DNA from 3 places in the Sutcliffiella cohnii genome. Region 1 is predicted to be linked to each of the others. Evidence: riboswitches for the same ligand, from Rfam matches in the RefSeq annotation. Region 1 holds a riboswitch; each other region holds the start of a gene.

Region 1 (4,320 bases):
TGTAAATGTTGTAGAAACTAAGACGTTGGGAGAGGGAAAATGTTTACGTTTGAAGAAAAGAAATACATGTTGTCCGTTTTAAAAAAGCAAAAGACAAAAGCATTTTTTAGAAAAACGCCTGAAGTAAACGATAGATTAATTGAAAAACTAGAACAAATGATTCGTAACGAAGAAGTGAACGAACGTGAATTGAGAAACAAATTTTAATTCGAAGAGAATCATCAAAAAGGTGCGCAAATAGAACATTTCGCACCTTTTTAACTTAAAGGAAACTTAGTGAAGTTATGGGAAAGAAGCAAAGAGGTGGTCAGTTTGGAGAAATCACATAATGAAAAGTCTGCGACTGTAATTGGTGCTGGTATAGGTGGCCTTTGTACGGCTATTGCTTTACAACAGAAAGGATGGAACGTTTCTGTTTACGATAAAGCTACAGAACTCAAGGATGTTGGTGCAGGGATTGTATTGTCTGCGAATGCCTTAAAAGTGTTGGGAAAATTAGGACTAGCACTTGAGATCAGAAAAAAGGGTGCCCCGGTTAAAAAGGCCGAAATTAGAACATGGGACGGAAAACCACTAGTGAATGTACCTGTTCATGAACAGGCACAGAGATATGGGAGTTATAGCTATTTAATATACCGTCCCAGCTTACAAAAAGTATTACATGCGGCATTATATGAGAATACAGTGAATCTTAAAAAAAGATTAGTACATATAGAACAGCGTGATTCAAAAGTAAGTGTAGGCTTTGAAGATGGCGAAGTAGTTAAAGATAATTTAGTCATTGGTGCTGATGGGATACACTCCGAAGTTAGAAAAAGGGTAATTGGTCCAAGCCCTTTACGTTATTCTGGTTTTACAGCTATTAGAGGAATTTCTGTCTATGAGGATGCACGTTTCCCTATGGAACTAGGTGGAGGTTTCGAAGCATGGGGCCATGGAAAAAGGTTCGGGTTCTCCCATTTAGGAAAAGGAAGAATCTTTTGGTTTGCAGCTATAAATAGTGAAAGTGGCACTATTATTAATTCCCCTCATCCAAAGAAAATCGCTTTAGATCATTTTAGCGGCTGGTGGGAGCCAGTTACTAACATGATCGAAGCAACAGAAGAATCGAATATAATTGTTCATGAAATTTTTGATAGAAAACCGATGAACACGTGGAGTAACGGAAAGATTACACTGCTCGGTGATGCTGCCCATCCGATGCTACCAAATTTAGGACAAGGTGGGGCGCAAGCGATGGAAGATGCATTAGTGCTCTCTCGCTGTCTTGACGATTACCCGAATGAAGTTGAGAAAGCATTAAAACAGTATGAAGAAATAAGATACGGCCGAACTGCTAAAGTCGTAAAAGGTTCTAGAGCAATGGGAAGAATGATGCAACTCGAAAATCCAATTGCAATTTTTATTAGAAATCAACTGTTACGGAACAGTCCAGACTCTCTTAAAATGAAACGGTTAGAATGGCTTCTAGGACACGAAGTATAGGAGCTAGTAATTTGTGATAGAAGTAATAAAGTATGCCCATAATATGAAACCGTCAGAGCATCATCTTCATATAAAGAAGAAGCTGAGTTAATGAGATATAAAGATATGGGTTAGGTATATAGTTACATAAGCTTCTTAAATCAATTTTAAAAAAGCGTTGTGGATATTAATCCAAAACGCTTTTTTAATATCTACAAAGATGATCTATATAACTTGAATAGATTTAATTGGCACAGGCCATGTTTCTTGTGTATATGCCATTGTCCAAAATTGATGCTCTAACTGTGTGCTCGTAATAAAGTGGTCACGCATGCGTTTTTTTTCGTATTCACTAGCTTTGGCCGCACAAGCATCTATTTTATCCATAAATGTTTGTGTGATGGTGCTAACTTCCTTGTCACCATAAAATGTAATCCATTCGTAGAAAGGGTGAGTTGGTGTCGGTTTTACTTCCTTTATCAGCTTTCTACCAATTTCCCAATACGTCCAGGGACAAGGTGCTAGTGCAGCAAGTGTTTCGCCAAGTGTACCGTTTGTAGCAGCCTCCATCATATGGCGTGTGTAATGATGGGCGGTTGGAGCAAGTGGAGCTTTTTGTAAATCCTCGTACCGAACACCTGCAACCTTACAAAAGTTATTGTGCGGATGTATTTCTGCATTTAAGACAAACCCTATTTGCTCCTGGAAAAACGTCATATCTTCTCTGTCTGTACATTTAGAAACCGCAAGACCATAAATACGGCAAAATGTCGTTAAGTATTCATAATCTTGTTGTACGTAATGAATGAGTGCTTCTTTCGGTACATTTCCTTCTCCAATTCCTTTTACAAAAGGATGTTCAAAAATTGCTTCAAAGATTGGGTCTGCTTCCTGTCTTAACTGTTTTGAAAATGTCATGTAGTATTCCTCCTCCAAATTAATATAAGAAGAACACCCACATTCACCCATGGAAGACAATGCGAAAGGGGGTACGCATGAGCTCTTTTTACAACATAAAAAAGCTCCTCTTCCATGGAAAAGAGAAGCATGAGCATACGAAACGTACTCGATGCACCACTTTCCTCCGCTGGTATAAACCAGATCAGGTTCAAAGGGTCCGACGCGTAAAGCGACGTCTCAGCCTATTGGCTCCCCTAGTGGATATCCTATTCCATATACTACATGAATTTAGACATTATTCAATATACAATTGGAAAAATAGTTAATTTTTACTAAAATGTATCGTGATGCTATGTTTTTAATTGTTACTATAGAAATAAGTAGTAAACAAAAAAAGAAAATTAATCTCAAATCTGTCACAAAATAAATCAGTTAATCGTCTTGTTTGTAAAATAGGAGGATGATAACAATGAAGAATACAGAAAGAAATTGTGTTGTAATTGGTGGAGGGATTGCTGGACTTACTGCTTCTATTTATTTAGCACGTGCAGGATTATCCGTTACATTAATCGAAAAAACTAAAACAATAGGTGGTCGGGCAAAAACAGAAGTGATGGATGGTAGTTATGTCAATCTCGGACCACATGCCTTATATTCAAAAGGAAAAAGTTTAGAAATATTAGCGGAATTAGGCATCTCTCCAAAAGGAAATAGCCCTGCCATCGGGGGAAAGGTGTTTTACAATGATTCACCGTATAACCTTCCCGCCAACCCTTTCTCTGTATTAACTAGTGATTTATTTAGTTGGAGAGGGAAAATGGAATTACTCCGCTTTTTTATACTTTTACAAACAAAAAAATTAAAGAGCAACCGAGAGATCTCCGTTGACCAATGGCTTCATGAAAATATAAAGGATGAACGTGTTCAGAAATTTATTCTCATGCTTATACGTTTATCTTCTTACTGTAACGACCCTGATAGGCTTCGTGCCGAAGTTGCATTTAAGCAGCTGCAATTAGGAAAAGCCATTTATGTTCATAACGGTTGGCAGTCAATTATAGAGGAGTTAAAAGAGAAAGCGGAAAAATTAGGTGTCATTATTCAAGCGGGAGCCTCCGTTCAACAAATAAAAGGGAAATTTCCACAGTTTGAAGTGAAATTAAGTAACAATAAATCAATCTTCACACCATATATTTTATCAACAGCAAGCCCAAATGAGTTGAGGAAATTCCTTCAGGGCTATGAAATAGATGCAATCAATGAACTTATACCAGTCCGGGCAGCATGTCTGGATATAGTGCTAAACAAAACACCGAATCCTACAGTATCATTCGCCTTGAGCATGGACCAACCACTCTATTTTTCTAATCATTCCAACGTCGCAACATTAAGTGACAATCAAAGCCACTCCGTCATACACGTAATGAAATATTTGAGCATTAATGAACCTAGAACGGATTTAAAACAGGAGCTCGAACAGTTTCTTAGTCGAGTTCAACCAGGCTGGGAAAAACATGTTATATCAAAACGTTACCTACCGAACATAACAGTAACTAATAGCATGATGAAAAAACAAAAAAATGAAATGGAGCAGATTCCAGGGTTATTTATTGCCGGAGATTGGGTTGGCGCAGAGGGAATGTTAGTTGACAGTTCTTTTTTTAGTGCAAAGCAAGCGGCCATGAGCATTATTGAATTAAATGAAAAAATGGGAGTGTAGCGAGGATGGAAATGGAGGAAGCATATACGCAGTATAAACCGCTACTTTTATCCATATCTTATCAGATGGCAGGAAGTATGACGGAAGCGGAAGATATCGTTCATGATATTTTTATAGATTTTCATAAGATTGATAAGAACAATATTAAAGATTATAAATCGTATTTGTGTAAAATGGCCACTAATCGAACGATTGACCATCTAAAATCCGCGAGTAAAAGAAGAGAACATTATATC
Region 2 (4,320 bases), 380 kb from region 1:
TTCTTCTTCGTAATTTTCACCGAAATAATGAAGCTCACCATTCGTTTTTAAAAGCTTTCGAATCGCCTCTAATAGGGTACTTTTTCCTGCGCCATTTTTTCCGATAATCGTTGTCCATTGACCTTTATGGAACGTAACATCCTCCACTGAAATTTTACACTCTTTTCCTCTAAAACCCTGAAAATCGTGTAGAGATATAATCGATTCTCCCTTTTCTGGATTTTGGTTTAAATTAGTTGGATCAATCACTTCCTCCCAAACTCCGGGATACCAAATGCCATATTCTTTTAACTTTTCCTTGTATTGCGAGAAAACTTCTAAAGTAGCTCCGTCCGCTATGATTGTTCCTTTATCGTCAAAAACGACTACACGCTCTACCCAATCTAACAGATAGTTTAATTTATGCTCGACAATAATGACTGTCTTTTCTTCTCCTACCCGTTTAATTGTGTCCCACACTTCCTTTGTTCCTTCTGGGTCTAATAGCGCCGTTGGTTCATCTAAAAATAAAACATCTGGTTCCATTGCTAACACAGAAGCAATCGCTAGCCTTTGTTTCATTCCACCAGACAGTTCATTTATTTTCGTGTGGGGGTGTGGAAGCTCTAAGCCTACTTCGTTAAGTAAGTAATTTATTTTACAGTCCATTTTTTCTCTCGGTACCGCTAAATTTTCAAGTACAAATGCAAGTTCCTCGTCTACATAAGGCATGCAAAACTGAGAATCCGGGTCTTGGAACACATAGCCCCAAGACTCCGGTGTTATTATGTTATCCGCACGCATCGGTACTTCCATTACAGTCGGTATTAACCCAGAAATAACCTGTAATAGGGTTGATTTCCCACACCCTGAAGGACCGAGGAACAAAATTTTCTCGCCGTGTTTACAAGAAAAAGAGACATCGTGGAAAAGCATTTCATCCCCTGCATATTTTAGACGTAAATTTTCCACTTTAATTTGTGTCATGACTCTCTCCTTTTAATGCGCTTTAATTTAAACGTTTCAAAATCCCTCTTTTTGCTATTTACTCAAAGACTCATAATCTTCTTTACTAGCTGGTCTTAATAGTTTCGTTACCCCTGTTTTTTCTAATGCTTTCACTAATGCATACGCAACAAAGCCGGTGAAGAAAATGCCGCCTACAATGCGGAAAAATACTTTTAATGTCACACTCCACCATACTAAATCTAATAAATATCCTCGGAACAAATCTAATAAAAGTGACCCTACCGCTGAACTAGCTCCAGCAAGAGAAACGACTAATAGATCAAATCGTTTATAGCGAAAGGAGGCAAACACTGCTTCTGCAAATAATCCTTGTACGATTCCGTATACTAGTACGATTACACCGTATTCTGACCCCATTAATAGTTCACCAGATGCCGCTGCCACTTCTGCTAAAAATGCAACACCGGCTTTTCGAATAATTAAATACGCAACAGCAGCAGCAATGAACCACATACCGTATACTAACTCATCAATATGTAGTCCAAATGAGCTCATAACCCCACTCACTGGACCCCAAATTTTATATACAATCCCAAAAACGATGGAAATTAATATCGTTACTAATATATCTGTTAGCTTTAAATTTTTTTTCATTCTCGTAATCTCCTACTGCTTTACTTTCGCTTGAACTGGCCAACGTTCTAATGTGTAAGCCATTTGCCAAAACGAATATTCATATTGGCTACTCAACAGGAAATACTCTTTCATTCTTTCTTTTTCTCCCTCTGTTGCCTTTTCCGCTAATTCATCTAATCTATCAATTTGCTCTTCTACTAATTGACGGAACCAGTCCCCTCCGTAGGCGGCAATCCATTCTTGATAGATTGGTTCTTCAGGAGTTGAACCTTGTAACCTTTCACCAATTTCATAGTATAACCAGTAACACGGTAATAACGCTGCGATTACTTCTCCTAATCCACCAGTTAAAACTGCACGGTACATATGGGATGTGTATGCGTAAGCAGTTGGTGCTGGTTGGAAGTTTTTATGTTCTTCTTCCGAAATTCCTAGACGTTTTGAAAAATTTTCATGTAGTGACAGTTCAGCTTCATACGTTCCTTGTGCGTGTGCAGCAAGTCTAGCAGTTGTTTGAAGGTCAAATGCTTTCCCCCCTCCGTATGCTTGAACTTTTGCAAAGTGACTTAAATAATATGCATCTTGCATTACGTAATATTTAAAGCTTTCCAAGGAAAGTGTTCCATCAGCAATTCCTGTAACAAATGGATGTTGAAAGCTTGCCTCCCATATATGATCTGCTTCTTTTCTAATTATTTGTGAAAATTTCATCCTAATCATCCTCCTAGATACATTTTGTTGCTTCGGAATTAAATAGTGGGCCCTACTATTTTTTCCGAAAAAATAAAAAACCACCTTCTTCGCATGTGCGCAAAGAAGGTGGTTGATTAAACATAATGATATGTAGTTCATGCGTGGAAATAATTCATGCATGAAAATACAACCGTCCACTTCCCTACGCTGGTGTTAACCAGATCAGGTTCTAAGAGTCTTAGAGTCACACTCTAATCTCAGCCTTGTAAAGGCACCCCTAGTGGTCTTAATTATTAAATTTTTAAGGTGTTTTCTGATAATTATCATATCAGTTTATTTTAAAATGTCAAAAGGTTTTTTCTATATCTATATCGAAAATAGGTTAGCGTTTTAAGTCAGACCGTTCCTCTTCGCTGCAGGTACTCGCTTTCCGCGGGGAGGGAGTCGAGCCTCCTCGGCTTCGCCTGTGGGGTCTCGACCTTCCCTCTACATCCCGCTGGAGTCTCGCACCTTCCGCTCCGTTACACTCACGGTTCTAAACTTGTGTGAAAGGCGAACCTTATAAGATCCATCGGCCTTGGTGCAGTTTTTCAATAGGTTTACTTTTGCAATATTAAATATTTATTTCGCTGCTTTCATCTTTATTACTTCGGTTTTTTTTCTTAAACATTTTCTTTCCTACTTTCCCGACAGTAGAGAATAGTTTGCAAACGGCTGGGATGAGTAGGAGTGTGATAAAGGTTGCAAATAGTAGGCCTGATATGATAACGGTTGCCATTGGTGCTTGGTAGTTACCTGATGTTCCTGAAGCTAACGCTAAAGGTAACATTCCACCAGCTGTCGTTAATGTTGTCATAAAGATTGGTCGAATACGGTTTTTCCCGGCTTCTATTAAGGCATTTTCAATTTCCTCACCTTGATTACGAAGTTGGTTAGTCCGGTCGATTAATAAGATTGCATTATTCAATACAATTCCAATTAACATAATGATACCCATCGCTGACATGATACTTAGCTCTCTTTGGGTTAGAACTAAGCCTAAAATTACTCCAACTATCGTCATCGGTATGATTGACATGACAATAATAGGTTGGATTAAATGATTAAACTGCACAGCCATCACTAAATACACTAAGAAAATTGCTAACCCTAAGATCATCATCATTTCTACCATTAATTCCTGCTGCTGTTCTAAATCACCAGCTGCCGCAACCGTATATCCAACAGGTGTTTCAAATTTTTGAATGACATTTTGAACTTCTCTATTAATAGATCCTAAATCTTTTCCTTCCATGTCTGCAGAAATAGAAATATATCGCTCGCCATCTATATGAGTAATTGCATTCGGCATGTTTACACTTTTTAATTGAATAAACTCAGATAGTTTACTTGTTCCGTCGTTCGTTGGAATTTCCAGGTTCAATAAATCAGCTTTTCTGTTTATTCGCTCCTCCCATGTTACGATTAAGGGAAGCGTTTCGTTATTAACTGTAACCTCTCCGATTGGAAAATGCAGAAAAGCTTGCTCGATCATTTGTCTAATTTGAAAATTCGTTAGGCCTGCCTCTTCTATCGCGTTCTCGTTTAACTCTATTACTTCTTCAATAGATGTTCTTTCTGCGGAATGGGAGATTCCAACAACTCCATCTATAGCTTCTAGCTCTTGTATAAACTTATCCGCTAACGATTGTAATTGTTCAAAGTCGTCTCCTTTAATATTAACTTGGACAGGTGACGCACCTCCTGCATCCATCGAACTTTGCACTCCAACAATTGGTTGAGTTTCTGTAAGCTCACGAAGGGAGCGAAAGATTTCCTCATTTACTTCCTTTTGCTCTCTTGTAATGTTTTTATCCTTTGTCATGTTAATGATTGCAAAAATATACGTTCCATCGTCTATTATATAGTTGGATTCCACATCCGTAATCGAACTAAGTCTTTCATTTATTTCTTCTACTACAGTTTGTTTTTCTTCAGGGGTTATTCCTGATTCCATTGAAATAACTAATTCTGCATAACGATTAAATACGTCAGGCATAATAG
Region 3 (4,320 bases), 1.8 Mb from region 1:
AATCTCCAAATTTAATGAAACGTGGCAAATGGTGGGAAAGTTATTTTTCAAGTGATAAAAAGACTAGGAATAGACTAATTAATCTTCTCTTTCCGTGGTTACAACTGACATTTCAACGGCATTTTGGTCTTCTTTATCCTATTGGGCCAGCTCTTTCCTTTAATAAATGGATTAACCCTAACAGTCCTCGAGAAGTTACCTTTTCCGATGTTGAAAAACAGGCGATTGTTGACTATTTAAAGAGAGTAGATAACGGCGAAGTATCCTCTAACATGGAACAGTACGCAGGCATGACCAGTAGTTATGAGGGATATATTGGAGAGAACAACATCTTTGGACAACCACTTGGAGGGAATGCACCTCAAAATGCAGAGACTATTTCTACCTATGCTGACTTCCTGCCCTTCTTTGGAAACCTCAAAGCAGCAAGTGAAGTCTATTTAGGATACGACCCACTGACCGGAAGAGAGTTAGAAGATTGGGAACGCGGGGTCGCAGCGGCTGCTATTCTCGGTGGCGGGGCTGCAAGGCTTGGCGGGAAAGTAGCCCCGAAGGTTGTTGATAAGGTTGGGGATTTGGGGAAGGGTGACCTTTCTAAAAAAGTGACTTATGGCGACCAATACACTAAAGTTGATGGTAAGAAAACATTGAAACCTAATATTGAGTATTCAACTAAAGAAGGTTACCATTATAAAACGGATAGTGAAGGAAGAATTACAAATGTGGAAGCGACGTTACAACTCGGGAAAGCAGACCGTAATAATTATGCACAAAGGACAGTTGGCAGAGAAGATAGATTACCAAATGATGATGGAGGACATTTAATAGCTAGTATTTTCAAGGGTTCAGGTGAAATTGATAACTTAGTACCAATGAATGCTGCGCTGAACAGGAAAGAATACAAAGTATTAGAGACTTCTTGGAAAAAAGCTTTACAAGCAGGTAAAGAAGTAACAGTTAAAGTGAAGCCAATTTACGAAGCGAATTCTTCTAGACCGACTGAGTTTAAAGTTAGCTATACAATAGATGGAAAAAAATACTCGGATAGATTAACTAATTATCTAGGAGGTAAGTTAGATGGAAACTAAAATAACAGAACAGATATATCAACAAGTTGCAAATACATTAGTAAATATAATTCCGGAAGAATGGAAAAAGATCTTTTTATATGCTGAATTTAGAGAAGGTTATAAAAAGGTGTTTTTTTACTATTACACACATTCTAGGTCAAAACCTGTATATAGCCTTGACATAACGGATTTATATAATATTTCAGAAGATAATTATGAAGAAATGGAAAATGAGCTATATAAATGTTTTGCTAGATTGTGGGAAGAATTTAGGAAACAAGAAGTAGAACAATGGACTAATTTAACTTTTATTTTAGATAGCACAGGAAAAATGAAAGTTAACTATGGATATGAGGACATTTCTGAGCTGAGCCCTGTCGAGAAACAAGATAAGTGGGAAGCAGAAAACTTAGTGTAATTAATAGTAGATTAATCAACTTAAAACTAAGCACTTGGGTGAAACAAGCGACTGGAAAGAAGTTCACATAGATAGGAAGTGGGACGAGGGGACAGGAAAGTCGTCCACACATTTTTTTTTTTTTTTTACAATACTGTTAACAAATGTGTGTATGATATTCCTGTCCCTTCGTTTCATTTGGTCCCACTGTTCTTAGGCTGCATGACCAAGGTAAACTATAATTTGTAATCTTTGTGAAAAGAGAATGGGTGAAATCACTCCATACGTACGGATTGTATTGAAAGAGTGGGAATATCAGTTGCGAATAACTTTCAAATTATTCTTTCATTTCTATAGCAGGTGAGGTATACTTAAATTAAACTGAATAGATTTAACTAGGGGAGTCCAATGAGTTGGGCTGAGAAAGAAACACGTTGAAGTTTCTTGACTCTTGGGACCTGATCTGGTTCATACCAGCGTGGGGAAGTTAATGGCGTCAATAAAGCACTACTTCTATATACATATTAGCCGGGTCCAACCATTAATTGGACACCGGCTTTTTTACGTACTTCATGAGCTCTTCTAAAGCTTTTCCACTTGTTGTGTTCTAGATCCTGTCCCTATTATCGAAAAAGGGAGAGATTGATCATGTCATTAACAACATCTTCATTAAACAAGCAAAGTATTTCCATCATGTCTAACTTTAATGGTAGTAAAAAGGTATATGTGGAGGGATCTAGACCCGATATCAAAGTTCCGATGCGTGAAATTGAGTTAAGTCCGACAACCGGTTCATTTGGGGAAGAAGATAATCCCCCTGTGCGCGTGTATGATACCAGCGGACCTTATACAGACCCTAATTATTCTATTGACATAACAAAAGGTCTGCCAGCCCTGCGAAGTTCTTGGATTCAAGAACGTGGCGATGTAGAGGAATACAAAGGGCGTGATATCAAGCCGCAGGATAATGGGTATAGAGATGAGAACGATCCTCGGACCACTCAAAATATGTTTCCAGGTTTAAAGCGGAAGCCACTACGGGCACAAAAAGGGAAAAATGTAACACAACTTCATTATGCAAAAAAAGGTATGATCACACCTGAGATGGAGTTTATTGCAATAAGAGAAAATATGGATCCTGAATTTGTACGGGATGAAGTGGCCAGGGGACGCGCGATTATTCCAGCAAATATCAACCATCCCGAGATTGAACCTATGATCATAGGGCGAAATTTCCATGTGAAAATCAACGCCAATATTGGTAACTCAGCTGTTACTTCTTCCATTGAGAATGAAGTTGAAAAAATGACATGGGCTACACGCTGGGGTGCTGATAATATTATGGACTTATCAACAGGAAAACATATTCACACAACTAGGGAATGGATTATTCGAAATTCACCTGTTCCTGTCGGGACTGTCCCAATCTATCAAGCTCTTGAAAAGGTAAATGGTGTTGCGGAAGATTTAACATGGGAGATCTACCGTGATACTTTAATTGAACAAGCCGAACAAGGTGTCGATTATTTCACTATTCACGCGGGTGTTCTGCTTCGCTACGTTCCATTAACAGCAAAGCGGGTAACAGGAATTGTATCCCGTGGTGGATCGATTATGGCTCAATGGTGCCTATATCATCATCAGGAAAACTTTTTATATACACATTTTGAGGAAATCTGCGAAATTATGAAAGCTTATGATATATCCTTCTCGTTGGGTGATGGGCTACGTCCTGGCTCAATTGCAGATGCGAATGATGAAGCACAGTTTGCTGAATTAGAAACGCTTGGAGAACTGACAAAGATTGCTTGGAAGCACGATGTACAAGTGATGGTTGAAGGACCCGGGCACGTACCCATGCACCTGATTAAAGAGAATATGGATAAGCAACTAGAAGTATGTCAAGAAGCTCCATTCTATACTCTTGGGCCTTTAACAACTGATATTGCTCCTGGGTATGATCATATTACTTCTGCGATTGGCGCTGCAATGATTGGTTGGTATGGAACGGCCATGCTTTGTTATGTGACGCCAAAAGAACATTTGGGGCTACCAAATAAGGAGGATGTTCGTGTAGGAGTTGTTACCTATAAAATTGCTGCCCATGCTGCTGATTTGGCCAAGGGGCATCCTGGTGCACAAAAACGAGATGATGCTTTATCAAAAGCACGGTTTGAATTCCGGTGGAGGGATCAGTTTAATTTATCACTAGACCCTGAACGGGCATTGGAGTATCATGATGAAACATTACCTGCAGAAGGGGCAAAAACTGCTCACTTTTGCTCAATGTGTGGACCTAAATTTTGTAGTATGAGAATTTCACAGGATATCCGAAATTATGCGAAGGAAAATAAGTTAGATACGAATGAAGCAATCGAGGTAGGAATGAAGGAAAAGGCTGAGCAGTTTAGGCTTTTAGGTGGCAACATCTATCAATGACTGTCTAGGGAGGGGTAAGGGTGGAGGTTAAAAAAATTGAGGAAGAAATAAGGGACATGGGGACAGGAAACTCGTCTACACAGAAAATGGAAATTGATAATAACCCGAAAGGGCGATTACTCATGAATTCTCACAAAGAAAACCATGTGAATTAAAAGCGTCTAATAAAAACAAGCAAAGTTTCTATGGGACGGGGGGACAGGAAACTCGTCTACACAGAAATTGGAAATTTAAAAAAGCCCGAAAGGGAGTTTACTCTTGATTTCTCTAAAAGAAAACCATGTGAAATCAAAAGCGTCCAATAGAAACAAGCAATGTTTCTATTGGACGCTTTTATATAATTATGAAGTTTATGCTACTTACGCTTCCAACCTTCTACTTCCTTTATCCCCTGTATCTCTTTGTAAAGGGGGC

What was found. Region 1 has a riboswitch for thiamine pyrophosphate ahead of tenA (thiaminase II). Riboswitches for the same ligand answer to the same signal wherever they lie in the genome.
Region 2: another riboswitch for thiamine pyrophosphate. It lies ahead of tenA (thiaminase II); the one in region 1 lies ahead of tenA (thiaminase II).
Region 3: another riboswitch for thiamine pyrophosphate. It lies ahead of thiC (phosphomethylpyrimidine synthase ThiC); the one in region 1 lies ahead of tenA (thiaminase II).

What each region holds. Positions count from the first base shown of each region.
Region 1 covers NZ_CP018866.1:1,143,493-1,147,812, forward strand. Annotated here, with positions in the region: gene BC6307_RS24725 (hypothetical protein) at 40-207, shown strand; gene BC6307_RS05570 (FAD-dependent monooxygenase) at 304-1,485, shown strand; gene tenA (thiaminase II) at 1,690-2,382, opposite strand; TPP riboswitch at 2,527-2,630, opposite strand; gene BC6307_RS05580 (phytoene desaturase family protein) at 2,834-4,084, shown strand; gene BC6307_RS05585 (RNA polymerase sigma-70 factor) at 4,090-4,320, shown strand, end outside.
Region 2 covers NZ_CP018866.1:760,547-764,866, reverse strand. Annotated here, with positions in the region: gene BC6307_RS03680 (ABC transporter ATP-binding protein) at 1-966, opposite strand, end outside; gene BC6307_RS03675 (ECF transporter S component) at 1,021-1,602, opposite strand; gene tenA (thiaminase II) at 1,615-2,295, opposite strand; TPP riboswitch at 2,460-2,566, opposite strand; gene BC6307_RS03665 (efflux RND transporter permease subunit) at 2,891-4,320, opposite strand, start outside.
Region 3 covers NZ_CP018866.1:4,258,984-4,263,303, reverse strand. Annotated here, with positions in the region: gene BC6307_RS25395 (DNA/RNA non-specific endonuclease) at 1-1,088, shown strand, start outside; gene BC6307_RS21310 (immunity protein YezG family protein) at 1,078-1,488, shown strand; TPP riboswitch at 1,855-1,969, shown strand; gene thiC (phosphomethylpyrimidine synthase ThiC) at 2,116-3,906, shown strand; gene BC6307_RS25610 (hypothetical protein) at 3,927-4,061, shown strand.